DNA from 4 places in the Cytobacillus sp. Bva_UNVM-123 genome. Region 2 is predicted to be linked to each of the others. Evidence: predicted binding sites of a transcription regulator. Region 2 holds the regulator's gene; each other region holds the start of a gene.
The links. Region 2 encodes Rex, which represses fermentation and respiration genes when NADH is low (regulators of the CRP and FNR family bind a similar motif). Its sites were predicted from a motif close to TTGTGAAATATTTCACAA; they were not measured.

Region 1: a site for Rex is predicted at 2,075-2,092, ahead of KDN24_RS05675 (anaerobic C4-dicarboxylate transporter family protein). Genes of this name have one in related genera too.
Region 3: a site for Rex is predicted at 1,340-1,357, ahead of hcp (hydroxylamine reductase). Genes of this name have one in related genera too.
Region 4: a site for Rex is predicted at 1,773-1,790, ahead of KDN24_RS08410 (YwiC-like family protein). Genes of this name have one in related genera too.

The regions. Positions count from the first base shown of each region.
Region 1 is NZ_CM177772.1:1,176,072-1,179,723, reverse strand. It holds gene KDN24_RS05685 (response regulator) at 1-321, shown strand, start outside; gene KDN24_RS05680 (hypothetical protein) at 331-459, shown strand; gene KDN24_RS05675 (anaerobic C4-dicarboxylate transporter family protein) at 631-1,944, opposite strand; gene KDN24_RS05670 (DUF418 domain-containing protein) at 2,492-3,652, opposite strand, start outside.
Region 2 is NZ_CM177772.1:843,277-846,928, reverse strand. It holds gene KDN24_RS04205 (CPBP family intramembrane glutamic endopeptidase) at 1-721, shown strand, start outside; gene KDN24_RS04200 (YdiK family protein) at 718-924, shown strand; gene KDN24_RS04195 (redox-sensing transcriptional repressor Rex) at 1,146-1,796, opposite strand; gene moaC (cyclic pyranopterin monophosphate synthase MoaC) at 1,959-2,447, opposite strand; gene KDN24_RS04185 (ABC-F family ATP-binding cassette domain-containing protein) at 2,606-3,652, shown strand, end outside.
Region 3 is NZ_CM177772.1:2,938,899-2,942,550, reverse strand. It holds gene KDN24_RS14715 (ABC transporter permease subunit) at 1-748, shown strand, start outside; gene KDN24_RS14710 (Hsp20/alpha crystallin family protein) at 795-1,268, opposite strand; gene hcp (hydroxylamine reductase) at 1,473-2,771, shown strand; gene KDN24_RS14700 (Crp/Fnr family transcriptional regulator) at 2,905-3,597, opposite strand.
Region 4 is NZ_CM177772.1:1,721,063-1,724,714, forward strand. It holds gene KDN24_RS08400 (molybdopterin molybdotransferase MoeA) at 1-1,205, shown strand, start outside; gene mobB (molybdopterin-guanine dinucleotide biosynthesis protein B) at 1,193-1,723, shown strand; gene KDN24_RS08410 (YwiC-like family protein) at 1,847-2,566, shown strand; gene KDN24_RS08415 (Crp/Fnr family transcriptional regulator) at 2,669-3,361, opposite strand; gene argC (N-acetyl-gamma-glutamyl-phosphate reductase) at 3,643-3,652, shown strand, end outside.

The sequences.
Region 1 (3,652 bases), 330 kb from region 2:
CAGCTTTTTAAACAAGTTGCTTATGAGCATTGCCAGTCATTCAATAATAGTAATTGTATTAATAAAGAAGCAAAGGCGAGTGAACAAAGAGTTCGCAGAGCTATACACCAAGCATTAAATAATCTTGCCTCTATTGGATTAACTGACTATGGGAATCCGATATTTGAAAATTACGCATCAAAATTTTTTGATTTTTCCCAAGTGCGAATGAAGATGTTGGAGTTAGATGGAAAAGCAACATGCAATGTTCCTTCAAGATTGAACATAAAAAAATTTATTGAAGTTTTTTATTTAGAAGCTAAAGATTCGATAATTAAATAGGAGGGCAATTTGCGTAAAGTACAACTAAGCTTACCTACATTTGTGAAAACATTCACAAATGTAGGTATTCCATCTTATAAATACGTAAGGGAGGAGCTATTATCTTTTAACGATAACGGCTTCTCCTTGACAAAATGAATGAAGCCATAGGTGTAAGAAGTCTGACTTTTGTTGTTTTTCCATTTACAGCACAATGTTAGATTAATTTGTCATAATTAATCAACAATCATTCGTAGAAAATGTGAAGACAAAAAGCCCTTTTCATCCTCAAATCAGGTTGAAAAGGGCGAACATATCTATATGTTTTCTTTATAGTAAGATAGTACTTAGTAATATACCGATTCCAATTGCGCCAAACGTTGCTACTAGCCCTGGCACCATAAAGCTGTGATTCAAAATGTATTTACCGATTCGGGTAGTTCCTGTTCTATCAAAGTTAATCGCTGCTACGACAGTTGGATAGTTTGGAATAAAGAAATATCCATTTACCGCCGGGAACATGGCAATTAATAACGCTGGATTTATTCCTAACGTTATCCCTAAAGGCATAAGCGTTCGAACAGTTGCTGCTTGGCTATAAAGTAAAATGGATAGCGCGAATAAAGCAATAGCGAACAACCATGGTGCTGCTGTTACAAGATCTGCAATCGAACCGTTTATAAATTCTGCATTCCCTTTAAAAAAGGTATCACCCATCCATGCAATCCCAAATATAGCCACAACTGCTGCGGCTCCGGCTTTAAACACACTTCCAGAAACAATTTCTTCAACCTTAGGTTTACAAATAATAATGATAAGAGCAGCAATTGTCAGCATGACTATTTCAATTGCAACTGGCATTGACATCCGAGTAACTGCTCCTTCAATGATCCAGCTAGGCCGTAAATTTTCAAATGAACCGAGAAGGACAACTAATACTGCTGCTAATAAAAACAATGAAACCGATAGTTTTGAAGCTGCTGTAGCGACATATTCTTTTTTATCTTTTTTGATTGGTGCAAGCCCCTCTTCTAATCGTTTTAAATAAATCGGATCGTTAGGCAATTCTTTCCCCATTTTACTAACGACAAATGCGGCAATCATACATGCTATAAATGTGGACGGTATACAAATCATTAAAATATCTAGTAAGGTAATTTGGAAATCTGTTAACAAAGCTAATAATGCGACGGTTGCAGCCGAAATTGGACTTGCTGTAATTGCTTGCTGCGAGGCAATGACCGCAATGGACATTGGCCTTTCAGGCCGGATACCAGACTCTCTTGAAACTTCAGCAATGACTGGTAATACTGAGTAAGCTACATGACCTGTTCCTGCGCAAAATGTAAAAATATAAGTAACGATAGGTGCTATAAAAGTAATATATTTAGGGTTTTTCCGTAATGCTTTTTCTGCTAAATAGACAAGATATTCCATTCCTCCAGAAGCCTGTAATGCACCAGCTGCAGTAATTACAGCTAAAATCATCAGCATAACATCGATAGGTGCGGAGGTTGGCTCTAAACCAAATATAAATGTGAGAATTGCCAGTCCAACTCCCCCCATCACCCCTAAACCTAGACCTCCTAATCGGGCACCGATAAAAATACAGCCTAGCAAGATCAAAAATTGCAGCCAAAACATACGTGTTACCTCCAATCAATTCGAGAATTTTTAGAAATGATTAATCAGCCTTGCTGTTCTAAAGCAAAAAACTGTTCGCGCTAAAAATGATTCAGTGTAAAAAAATTCACCTGCTTTCTGCCATGTTTATTTGTGAACATATTCACAAATAAATAAATTAAAAAACTCCACAATATTAAGCGGAACTTTTTAGGTTATATAAGGTAACGTTAGAATTTCCTTATATTTTCTATTTCATCATATAAATTGTTCTACAAAAAGCTACAAGAAGTTACAATACTCTCGGATTCATACAAAAATTTGTCAGACATTTCAAAAGCTAGATACTTCATGTTAGATATAAAAAAACTGTACAATAATGCCTATTATTGTACAGCTCTATCAAAATATCCTTTTGAATAATATTGATTTCGAATAGACGTTAACTGCCAAATATGGCGAGCATCCCTACTGCAAAAACACATACTATAAGGAACCACCACGAGTCAGTAAAGTCGTTTTTTTCTTTCACTTACTTCTCCTCCACCTATTTATCTACTTCTTTTCATTATTGAGCTTTAAATTGTTCAGTTCCCTGCTTCTTTCCTCTTAGTGGTAAATTTCCTAATGAACGCCAAACATATTCAACAGGACCTAATTTAAAGAACCGCAGCCATATATTTGCAAAGAGAACCATAAATAAGCAAATGCCTATATAAATAATGAAGGTTTTCATCCCACTAAAGTTTTTGCCTAACCCAAATCCCCATCCGTAAAATAAAATGGATGAGACAATATTTTGCAGAATATAACAGCTTAAAGCAATTTTCCCCACTTCTTCTAAACGGGCAAGAATCATAGAGTTTTCTGCTTTTTCAAGAATTATCGCAAAAAGTGCAAGATAGCCAATAGATAATAATGGCGCAAATAAGTATCGAACGATAACACCAAGAAACTCAAAAGGAACAAAGGTAAGAGCATTTAAAGGCACTCCCAGCGCTAATCCAATAACGAGAAGTTTTTTTCTCTTTCTTTTCCCCTCTTCATCCATTGCAAAAATGCCTGAACGAACAAACCAAACACCTAACATAAATAAAAGAATATTCATTGGAATAACAAAAATGGCTTCTGATCGAAGTCCCCAAAACCCAGTGAAGCGCATTTGCACTTGTTCAAACCAGCTACCATATAAATAAATCTGTGAAATGTTAGCCATTTCCTCAATGAAGGTTTGTTTGAGCTCAGGGTCGTTAATCATCAGATGTGTTGATATCGAAAGTCCAGCAACAATTAATAAATGCAAGGACACACAAATTCCTATGATCCATTTAACGACTTTCTTTTTAGCCATTACAATAAAAGAAACAATGATGGCTGTAACAGCATAACTCATCAATATGTCATACTCAAAAACGAGGAGAAAATGAATAAACCCATCAAGTAATAGCAATACTGCTGTCCAAATATAAACCCAAGGCCATAATCCCTTTGTTTTTTGGAGCTTTCTTCGCTTTAATTCCAACCCTGCACCGAATAAGATCGTTAACAATGCAAGGAATTTTCCGTTCGTGAAAAAATTAAATATGACCATTATAGTAGTATCCATACTTTCCCACCATTTGATATCTGCTGCAGTTGAATTTCCACCACCTACTAAATCAAATTCACCTAAAGATGCAAAAATCCAAATATTCGTACCAAGCGTTCCTAAAATGGCGAAGCCTCGTAA
Region 2 (3,652 bases):
TTATTGGATTATTCTCATTGCCTATATTGCGATGCATCTTTCCAGTTTGGTCGCTGTGCCACTAATTATTTTTGTAAGCGCCTTTTTTGGTCAAAATCCTGAAGAAATGAGATTATTTGCTGCTACAGCATGGATCGTTTTCAGCTTTTCCGTTACATTAATCATTACATTGCTATTGCTCCGTAAGGAAATGACGAATAAAGACTTAATGAGAGATTCAGCTTCTCCGTTAACTTCAGTTGCATGGGCAATTGGCGGTGTATTTCTAGCGATGATAGCCCAATTGGTTGCCGCCAATATTGAAAGATTGCTTGGGATTGAAATGGGTTCTGAAAACACGCAAGACATTTTAAGACTTATTGAAGCTTCTCCCATTGTCATTCTAGTCAGCTCGATCATCGGGCCAATTCTAGAGGAAATTGTTTTCCGAAAAATTATCTTTGGTACATTATATAAACGACTAAATTTCTTTTTTGCAGGACTTATTAGCTCGATTATTTTTGCTATTGCCCACACTGATTTCAAACATATTCTTCTATACACTGCGATGGGCTTTACGTTTGCTTTCCTTTATGTGAGAACAAAGCGGATTATCGTGCCAATCTTTGCCCATACAGCAATGAATACGCTCGTCGTCTTGATTCAGTTTAATCAAGATAAAATTGAAAACTGGTTAAAGAAAATGGAACAATTTCAAGCCTTTATTGGAGGATTTTTATGAGAAGGTCACCATTAGTTTCAGGTATTTTTTATATTATACTCGGCATCCTCTTCACTTATATTGCTATTCAATACATAGAGAGAGAGCAAGGGTGGGGGATTTTTACTTATTTTCTTATTATCCTGGCAACTTTTGATATCGGTTCAGGTTTGCGCTTGATCGCTTTGCATTTTAGAATGAAACATGATCAACAAAAAAAATGAAGAGGCTGGGACAAAAATATTTTAGCCTATAAAAAAACCGAACTATTTTACGAAAAGACAATTAAGTACTTCGTAATAGTTCGGTTTTTACTTTTTTGGTACGTTGTTCCTTAAAATATCATTCGGTTTTACAAAGTGGAAATTTAGTTATGTCCCAGCCTCTTCTTTTATATGGGAAAATCATTTACCATTTACTACCTTTATCATGAAATTTGCGCTTTTTAATTCTCTTTTTCTGAAGGATAGTGCTTTAAAAAATAGATAAGTGATTGAAGTTCAATAGCAAGGTCAATGTGATGAATTCTAATTGTAGGTGGTACAGAGAGACGTGCAGGTGTAAAATTCAAAATGCCATTAATCGTACTCTGCACGATTCGGTCAACAATCGGTTGGGCAGCTAGAGCTGGTACTGTTAAAATCGCTACTTCTATTTGATGCTCAGCGATAATCTTTTCTAGCGCATCCATATGATAGATTGGTACATCCCCGATCGTTGTACCAACTTTAGTAGGAGATACATCAAATGCTACTTCAATTTTTGTATTATTGTTTTTAAGAAAATTATAATTTAGAAAGGCTGTTCCTAAATTACCTACCCCAATAAGTGCCACTTTCGTAAGTTCATCCTGTGCTAATGTTTTTCGGAAAAACGATAGCAAATAATTGACATTATAGCCATAGCCTTTTTTCCCTAGTGCACCAAAATATGAAAAGTCTCTTCGAATCGTTGCTGAATCAACTTTCACTGCATCACTTAGCTCCGCAGATGAAACTCTAGTCTTGCCTGATGCATGCAAATTTTTGATGAAACGATAATATAGTGGAAGTCTTTTTGCTGTCGCTTGTGGAATCTTAATTGTCTCGTTTGCCATTCCATTTTCCCCTCTCCCAAATGCAGCGTTGAAAAATAAGTTTGCCTTGGCATAATTCCGTCAGATCTTCACCTTCAATTACATACAAGCTAAATTCTTCAATCGTTTTGAGAGAGAGTTTTATTTTCTTGAGCACAAAATAAACCTCTCTCACTGATTTTATTAAAGAATTTCTCTTTTAAAATCACCATTCTTGCCGCCAGTTTTTTCTACTAAATAGGTTTTACCAATAATCATCCCTTTATCAACAGCTTTACACATATCATAAACTGTTAGAGCACATACAGAAGCCGCTGTTAGCGCTTCCATTTCCACACCAGTATTTCCTTTTGTTTTCACGGATGCCATAATTATCAATTTATACTCTTCTTCACGTGGCTCCCATGAGAAGGAGATATCCACACCTGTTAATGGGATTGGGTGACACATTGGAATTAGCTCCCATGTCTTCTTGCAAGCCATGACACCAGCTACTTGAGCAACCGCAAGAACGTCGCCTTTTTTCATTTTGTTTGATGTAATTTTTTCATAGATCTCTTTATTTACAGTAATACTAGAATAAGCTATTGCGGTTCGGAATGTTTCAGGCTTAGCACTGACATCTACCATTTTAGCTCTACCCTCTTGATTAAAATGTGTAAAATCCGCCATATAAAAACCCCTCTCTTTAAAATCATACACTATTTTTATCCAATTGTGAAAGCTATGTATGTTTCTTCACATATCTTTTTTTTTACCCGCAGGCATCCCTTTATTGCCCTACATATATGAATAGGTTACACTATCTCTAGAGTATAGAGGTGAAAGAAATGATTTTATTACAAATAAATCAGCTAGAAAAAAACTTCGGCGCCGATTCTATTTTAACGAATATTAAGCTAGAAGTACAAAATCGAGACCGAATTGCTCTTGTCGGCCGTAATGGAGCCGGTAAGTCTACCCTATTAAAAATAATTGCTGGACAAGTTTCTTATGATGCGGGTGAAATTATCAAGCCAAAAGAAGTAGAAATTGGGTATCTCGCTCAACATACAGGATTAGAATCAGATCGCTCTATTTGGGATGAAATGTTAACCGTTTTCGCTCATTTAAAAAAGCAGGAAAAAGAACTGCGTAAGCTTGAAGAAAAGATGGCAGATCCTGATTTAATTGCCAATCATAAAGAATATGAGCGAATTTTATCTGAATATGACACCCGACAGCTTCAATTTAAAGAACAAGGGGGCTATCAATACGAATCAGATATTCGCTCTGTTCTCCATGGTTTAAACTTTCAATCCTTTAGCTATGATACAAAAATAGCAGCATTGAGCGGTGGGCAGAAAACAAGGCTTGCTCTCGGTAAGCTACTACTGACAAAACCTGATATTTTAATATTGGATGAGCCGACAAACCATCTTGATATTGATACTTTATCGTGGCTAGAACAATATTTACAAGGATATGACGGTGCTATTTTAATCGTATCCCATGATCGATACTTTTTAGATAAGGTCGTCTTGCAAGTTTATGAATTATCAAGAAAACAAATAAAGAAATATATCGGAAATTATAGTGCTTATCTCGAACTGAAGGCAGCAAACTATGAGCGCGATATGAAGCTTTATGAAAAGCAACAACAAGAAGTAGCTAAGCTTGAAGATTTTATTCAACGAAATTTAGTTCGTGCCTCAACGACGAAAAGGGCTCAAAGCAGAAGAAAACAGCTTGAAAGAATGGAGCTTCTTGACCGTCCACAAGGGGATGAAAAGTCAGCAACATTTGGCTTTCAAATCGAGAAACAATCAGGAAATGAAGTATTAAATATTCATTCCGCAACTGTTGGTTATGATGATTTTGCCGTTTCTCAAGCGATT
Region 3 (3,652 bases), 2.1 Mb from region 2:
CAAAGTTAGGGACTTTTTCATCGCGATTATGAAAAACATGGACATGTATGAGACAAATGCAAATGATGGAGTAAATATCCGCTTATTTACAAAAAAAGATCATGATAAAAATATTGATGATACAATAGATTTAGCTAAAAGCGCCTTGATATTTTATCAGGAAAATATCGGAGAATACCCTCATAAACAATTAGATATTATCCTTGATAATGGAGTCTTTATGGAATACCCCGGGATCGTCACAATAAATCCTTATATCCAGGATACTCATTTTTATAATATTTCGATCGTTCATGAAATTGCACATCAATATTTTTACGGGGTCGTTATAAATGATCAATATCATGAAGCATGGATAGACGAAGGGATTACAGAATTTGCGACCTCATTGTATTTTTATATCGATAAAAATGAATCGGAATATATGGCATTCAGAATGTCGAATCGGCGACTACAAATTATTAGAGAGCTAGAGCTAGGAAGACAACATTCAAATGTATCATTGGATCAATTGAAAAATTCCGGCTATGTATATGGACAGCCTGCCGTTGAATTGCTAAAGATCATGAAGGATAAATACAGAGAAAAGGGAGATGATGTAAAAACAGTAAGTATGCAATTTCTTTCTGACTATTATGAGCATTTTCGTTATAAGGAAGTGGATACACAAGAATTCATTCGCTTCGCGAAATCCTATTTCAATGTTCCGACAGGCTATTTTAGTGGCTGGCTGAATACTTCAAAATAAAGATTATGTGGGGTCTGACACTTGTATAGTGGTCAGCCCCTATTTTTTATTCAGTACCACCGATAGAAATTTGCTTCCCTTTTTGCTTCGGAACTCGAATTTTCAACAGCCCATTTTTGTAAGAGGCTTTTACTTTGTTTTCTAAAATCGGTTGTGGAAGCGCAATTGTTCGTGATGATTTATGCATGGATTGTCTTCTCTTGACGATGTTTTTGTTATCATCTTCCTCGGTGAATGATTCAATTGCATGTACAGAAATCGTCATGTAATTTTCCAATACATCTATTTGAATTTGTTCACGATTTACACCTGGAAGCTCTGCAGTTATGACATATTCATTTACTGTTTCTTGCGTGTTTACTTGAAATGGTGCTGACATGGGGAAAGGATTTTTAAAAAATTCATCTATTGATTGCAAAAAACCTTTTACAGGCTTTTCATGGAATAATTGATTCATTGACTTCATTAGATCTCCAAATGACTCACTATTTTCACCTTTACTTCGTTTATTCACTGTCATTGCTCCTTTCTGACACTTCTATTGAGTATTTATTTCATTCCATTATATGAAGGTTATTAGGCGTTTGTTCGTTGTTAAAATTTCGACATAATTTTTTGAACGATTTTTGACAACTATTGCAGGAGTGATCTGAATCACACTTAATGCGTGATTTGGAATGTAAGCTGAACAATGTAAAAAGCGATGGAAAGAAGGAGATACATAATGTTTTGCTACCAATGTGAACAAACACCAACAGGGGGATGTAAAGTAGTTGGTGTATGTGGAAAAGATGAAACGATTGCGAGTCTACAAGATACGATCATTTTTGCATTAAAAGGAATTGCAGCATATCGCACTCACGCTAACCAATTAGGCTACACAGATCCATTTGTTGATGCGACAACACATGAAGCTTTATATATGACATTAACAAACTCCAACTTTAATGTTCAAGAGCATATTGATATGGCAATGAAAGTGGGCAGTTCAGCTGTTAGAGTGATGGAAATGTTGGATGAGGCACATACGAAAAGATTAGGAATACCTGAGCCTATTCGTGTTTCTCAAAACAAAATTGAAGGTAAATGCATCGTCGTTACTGGACATAATTTATTCGCTTTAGAGGAGCTGTTGAAACAAACTGAAGGTAAAGGAATTAATATTTATACGCATTCTGAAATGCTGCCTGCACATGGGTATCCACAACTAAAGAAATATGCCCATTTAAAAGGGAACATTGGGAAAGCATGGTATGATCAACGTCGATTATTTGAAAAATTCCCAGGGGCCATATTAGCCACTACGAACTGTGTAATGCCAATTAAAGGGTCATACGCAGATCGAATGTTCACTTATGAAGTTGCTGGTCTTGAAAATGTCATAAAAATTGTAAATGATGATTTCAGTCCATTAATTAATCGAGCACTTGAATTGCCTGAAGCGAATATTGAATCTGAGGAGACACTTCTTACAGGTTTCCATCATGAAACAGTATTAGGATTAGCTCCTGAAGTAATTGCAGCTGTTAAAGAAGGGAAGATTAAGCGTTTCTTCGTTATCGCAGGCTGTGATGCACCAGGGAAGGGTGGAGACTACTATCGTGAGCTAGCGACGTCATTACCTCCAGAAACAGTCATACTAACGACCTCTTGTGGTAAATTCCGCTTTAATGATGTTGACTATGGCGTTGTACCAGGTACAGAAATTCCACGTTATATTGACTTAGGTCAATGTAACAATTCAGGCTCAACAGTAAAAATTGCAAAAGCATTAGCTGACGCATTTGAATGTGAGATTAACGAACTACCTGTCAGTATTGTACTTTCATGGTTCGAGCAAAAAGCGGTTGCCATTCTTCTCGGATTATTTAGCTTAGGAATTCAAGATATTCGCATTGGGCCAAAGCCACCAGAATTTATTTCAGAAGGAGTATTGTCTGTTCTTCAAGAAACATTTAATTTAAAGCTTATCGGCACTGCACAAGAAGATATGGCAGAGATGCTTCAACTATCACATGTATAATAAATAAAGCTATTTCTAAATTCTCAAAATTAAAGCAGGTGGATAAAACGGAATGTTTTTATCTACCTGCTTTTTGCACCTTATTAATCTTTTTTGGATAACCTGATAGCCACAATGTCTTGTTCATCTCAAGCTATATAATTTCTTCGAATAGTTTATCAGGATTAATGATAAAATTCCCAGCTTTGTCTGCTTCAATCAATTTGTCTTTTTTCAGCTTAGTTAAAGTTCTGCTAACCGTTTCTCTTGTCGTTCCGATCATGTTGGCAAGATCTTTATTCGTAAATTCGGCTTTTAAAAGATATGTTTCATCATTCAGTTTTTGTCCGTGACTTCTTGCTAAGCGGACAAGAAGTTTAATAATTTGTTCGTATGTGTTATTAAGAATTTTTTCTTCTAGTCGGTCTTGTAGATCGATAATTTTCTCTCCGAGTACTTTAAAAACTTTAATACAAAGCTCGGGATTATCAATCAAAACTTTCTCAAAATGATCAATAGGCACAACAATTAAAGTTGAGTTTTCTAGAACCTCTGAAAAAGCAGGATAGCCACCTTTACGGAAAAAACCAACATGGGGAAACATTTCCCCTTTTTTGGCAATTGTAACAATTTGTTCTCTGCCGTTAATATCACTTTTATATATTTTAATTCTACCACTATTTATGAAATACACATTTTCAAGCGGGTCATCCTGCATGAAGACATGGCTGCCCTTTTTCCATTCCCTTGTGATTGAAATATCAACGATTTTATCCATTTCCGAATCATTTAGCTCTTTAAAGAGCGAAAATTGCGAAAGGACTCTTTTTATTTCTGCTAATTCCATCATCTCACCTCAGTGGTATTCCATTGTTAACACTATTGTAACAAAAAAATACCTA
Region 4 (3,652 bases), 880 kb from region 2:
CAATTGGTGGAAAAATCGAATATGTTTCTATAAATGAAAGCTATGGTAGATATTTATCAGAAGATATTACAGCGACAAGTGATGTACCTCATTTTGATCGTGCACCATATGATGGATTTGCAGTTCGTACAATCGATACATTAAGAGCTTCACAAGCGAATCCGATAGAATTTGAAGTAATTGATCATATCGGAGCTGGTATGGTTACTTCTGCCCAAGTTGGTCCTTTTCAAGCAGTTCGGATTATGACAGGTGCACAAATGCCGGCTGAATGTGATGCTGTTGTTATGCTTGAGCTTGCAAAAACCTTTGAAAGAGAAGGAAAAAATTATATGGCCATTAAACGGTCTTATAAACCTGGTGACAACGTTAGCTATACAGGAGAAGATGCTAAAAAAGGTGATATTCTTATACAAAAAGGAACAAAAATTAATCCGGGTATTCAGGCAATTCTAGCAACCTTTGGCTATGAAAAAGTTCCTGTAGCCAAAAAGCCTATTGTTGGTTTATTTGCGACTGGTACAGAATTGTTGGATGTTCATGATCCTTTAGAGCCTGGAAAAATTAGAAATAGTAATTCCTATATGATCTCTGCCCAAATTCAGCGTGCAGGAGCTGAAGTTCAATATTTCGGAAAGCTGCCAGATGTTTTTGATACTTGTTATGAGGCTGTTGAAAAAGCATTAAGTAAAGTAGATATATTGATTACAACTGGTGGCGTTTCTGTCGGTGATTTTGATTATTTACCTGCTATATATGAAAAGCTACAGGCAAAAGTACTTTTTAACAAAGTAGCTATGCGCCCTGGTAGTGTGACAACTGTTGCAGAACTTCATGGACAGTTATTGTTTGGCTTATCAGGTAATCCTTCTGCATGTTATGTAGGTTTTGAACTGTTCTGTCGACCGATTATTCGTACAATGCTTTTCGCTGAGAAGCCTCATTTAAGAAAGGAAAAAGCAATTTTACAAGTTGACTTTTTAAAGGCTAATCCATTTACCCGTTTTGTTAGAAGTGCTTATTCCATAGTGGATGGTCGTTTACAAGTTACTCCAAGCGGGTTGGATAAATCAAATGTTGTTATGAGTCTTGCCGGAGCAAATTCTTTAATGATATTACCTGGTGGAACGAGAGGCTATGAAGCGAATACAGAGGTAGATTTATTAATGCTAGAAGATTTTGATGGAAGCAAATGGCCGTGGTAAAGCCTTATATTTTTCAAATCGTAGGCTATCAAAATAGTGGGAAAACAACACTTGCTACGAAAATAATAGCCCTTCTCACTGCGAGGGACTTTTCAATTGTAACGATAAAGCATCATGGTCATGGTGGGAAACCTGATATGGTAGTAAATAAAGATTCAAATCAGCATATTTCCGCAGGTGCATGTGCCTCGATCGTTGAAGGGGATGGACGCTTACTTTTACAGGCAGACAAGCCAAGCTGGACATTAAATGAGCAAATTGATGTTCTTCGTCCATTCCAACCGGATATTATCCTGATAGAAGGACATAAATTTGAGAATTATCCAAAAGTTGTAATCTTAAGAACAGATAAGGATCATGAGTTATTAGATCAGCTGACGAATATTCATGCTGTCTTATTTTGGGACAAGAATGTAAATGAATTGCAAGATCGCTTTCCCTCTACTCCTTTTTTTGATATTCATGATGAACAAAGCAGCAAATGGATATGTTCATTTTTAATAAATAATTGCAACTAGAAACATGTATTGTTGAAAAACCGTCACATTTTTACGGTTTTATTTATTTTTGTGATGAGGTTCACTCGAAGTACCGAAAAATTTGTTTATAGTATAGGTAGCATCTTTTATGGAGGGATGATTATGAACCTTTGTATGCCGAAACAACATGGTGCTTGGGCAATGCTTATTATCCCATTTTGGCTTGGGGTTGCAGCCACTAGTTTTTTATGGTCACATCTAGCTTTTTTCATTGGCTGGCTATTTTTATATTTAGCCACATATCCAATGCTGCTGCTTTTTAAAAAGAAAAAAATGCGGTATTATGCGAAGTGGGCTGTCATTTATTTAGTTCCTGCAATTAGTTTGCTTTTGATTCCGTTATTTTCAAGGCCTTCAATCGTTATTTTTGGTTTAGCGATGATTCCGTTTTTTCTTATTAATGCCTATTATTCCGCAAGTAATAATGAAAGAGCATTAGGAAATGACTTAAGCGCCATTTTGGTATTTGCGATTGCTGGTCTAGCAAGCAGTTATTTGCCTAACGGTGAAATTAGTTCGCCTGCGCTGCTTGCATTCATTACATCCATTTTGTTTTTTATCGGCTGTACTTTTTATGTTAAAACAATGATAAGAGAGAAAAAAAATCAAACATATAAATGGGTATCATGGATATATCATACAGTCATTTTAATCATGTGGGCAATAACAGGTCATTGGTTAATTGCACTTGCGTTTCTTCCAAGCTTATTAAGGGCTGTTTATTTTTATGGGAAGAAAATTACGATTATGCAGTTGGGAATTTTTGAAATAGTTAATGCGACCATCTTTTTTCTCGTCATGTTAATGGAACTATTAAGCTAAATTTTTAAAGCTTACGAAAAGTAAACGGCCCCCAAATTGTCAGCTTTTAACAATTAGAGGGCCGTTTATTTATCATTTATTATCATATAGGAGAGGAATAACTTATTCAATATTACAGATGTTAATTGGACAGTTTTCACAATCAATCTCAGTCTTTAAGTAGGCAAGACTATGAATCGTAATCAATCCTTTATCAATGGAAATAATTTTATTTTTGCGTAAATCACCAAGCATTCGATTAACTACTTCTCTCGATGTCCCGCAAAAGTTAGCAAGCTCTTGATTTGTTAATGGTGTTTTAATCAGTATACCTTGCTCAGATTTTTCCCCATAACTATTAGAAAGTCTAATTAAGGTGGAGTATAATGCCCCCTTTTTACCGTGAAGAACAAGATCTCGAAATTTAGATTGTGTTTTCTGATATTGTAGATTAATATATTTCATCAATTCAAGTGTAAGAGCATGATCATGCTTTAATTGTTCCTCAAGTTCATCCTGAAAAATGACCAAAACTTCTCCACTTTCCATTACCTTTGCATTTAACATATGTTTCGGCGACCTACAGTATAAAGATAAATCTCCAATCAAATCCCCTTTAGAACACATTCTTAAAGTAAGCTCACGACCGTCAGGCACTATTTTACTTATCTGAATAATTCCACTTTGAATAATGAAGAGTTCATTCGCTAACATACCTTCTTGGAACAGATAAGTCCCTTTCTCGATTTTTCTCTTATGATGGGAAGTCTTAAATATTTTTGTTAGTTCCTCGGAAATATCATTTATAGACTGCATGTAAAAAACCACCTTATGCCCGTATTATCAGTCTGAGGGAAGTATAACGTCGAATCGTAAGTGTGAAAAATGTTACACTTATCAATTTACCATTTAAGCAGTAGTAAATTCAACTATTCAACACAATTATTACTAATTTTATATTGCAAAGAGTAAAAACCTAATGAAAAAATGGTTGCTTTTCTTTCCAGGAGTTTTTATAATAAAATAAATATTAAGTTATAAATATAAAAAAATATGATTAAATATACAGAAAAGTATGATTTGTGAAAGGAGAAGTCATGAAAGTTT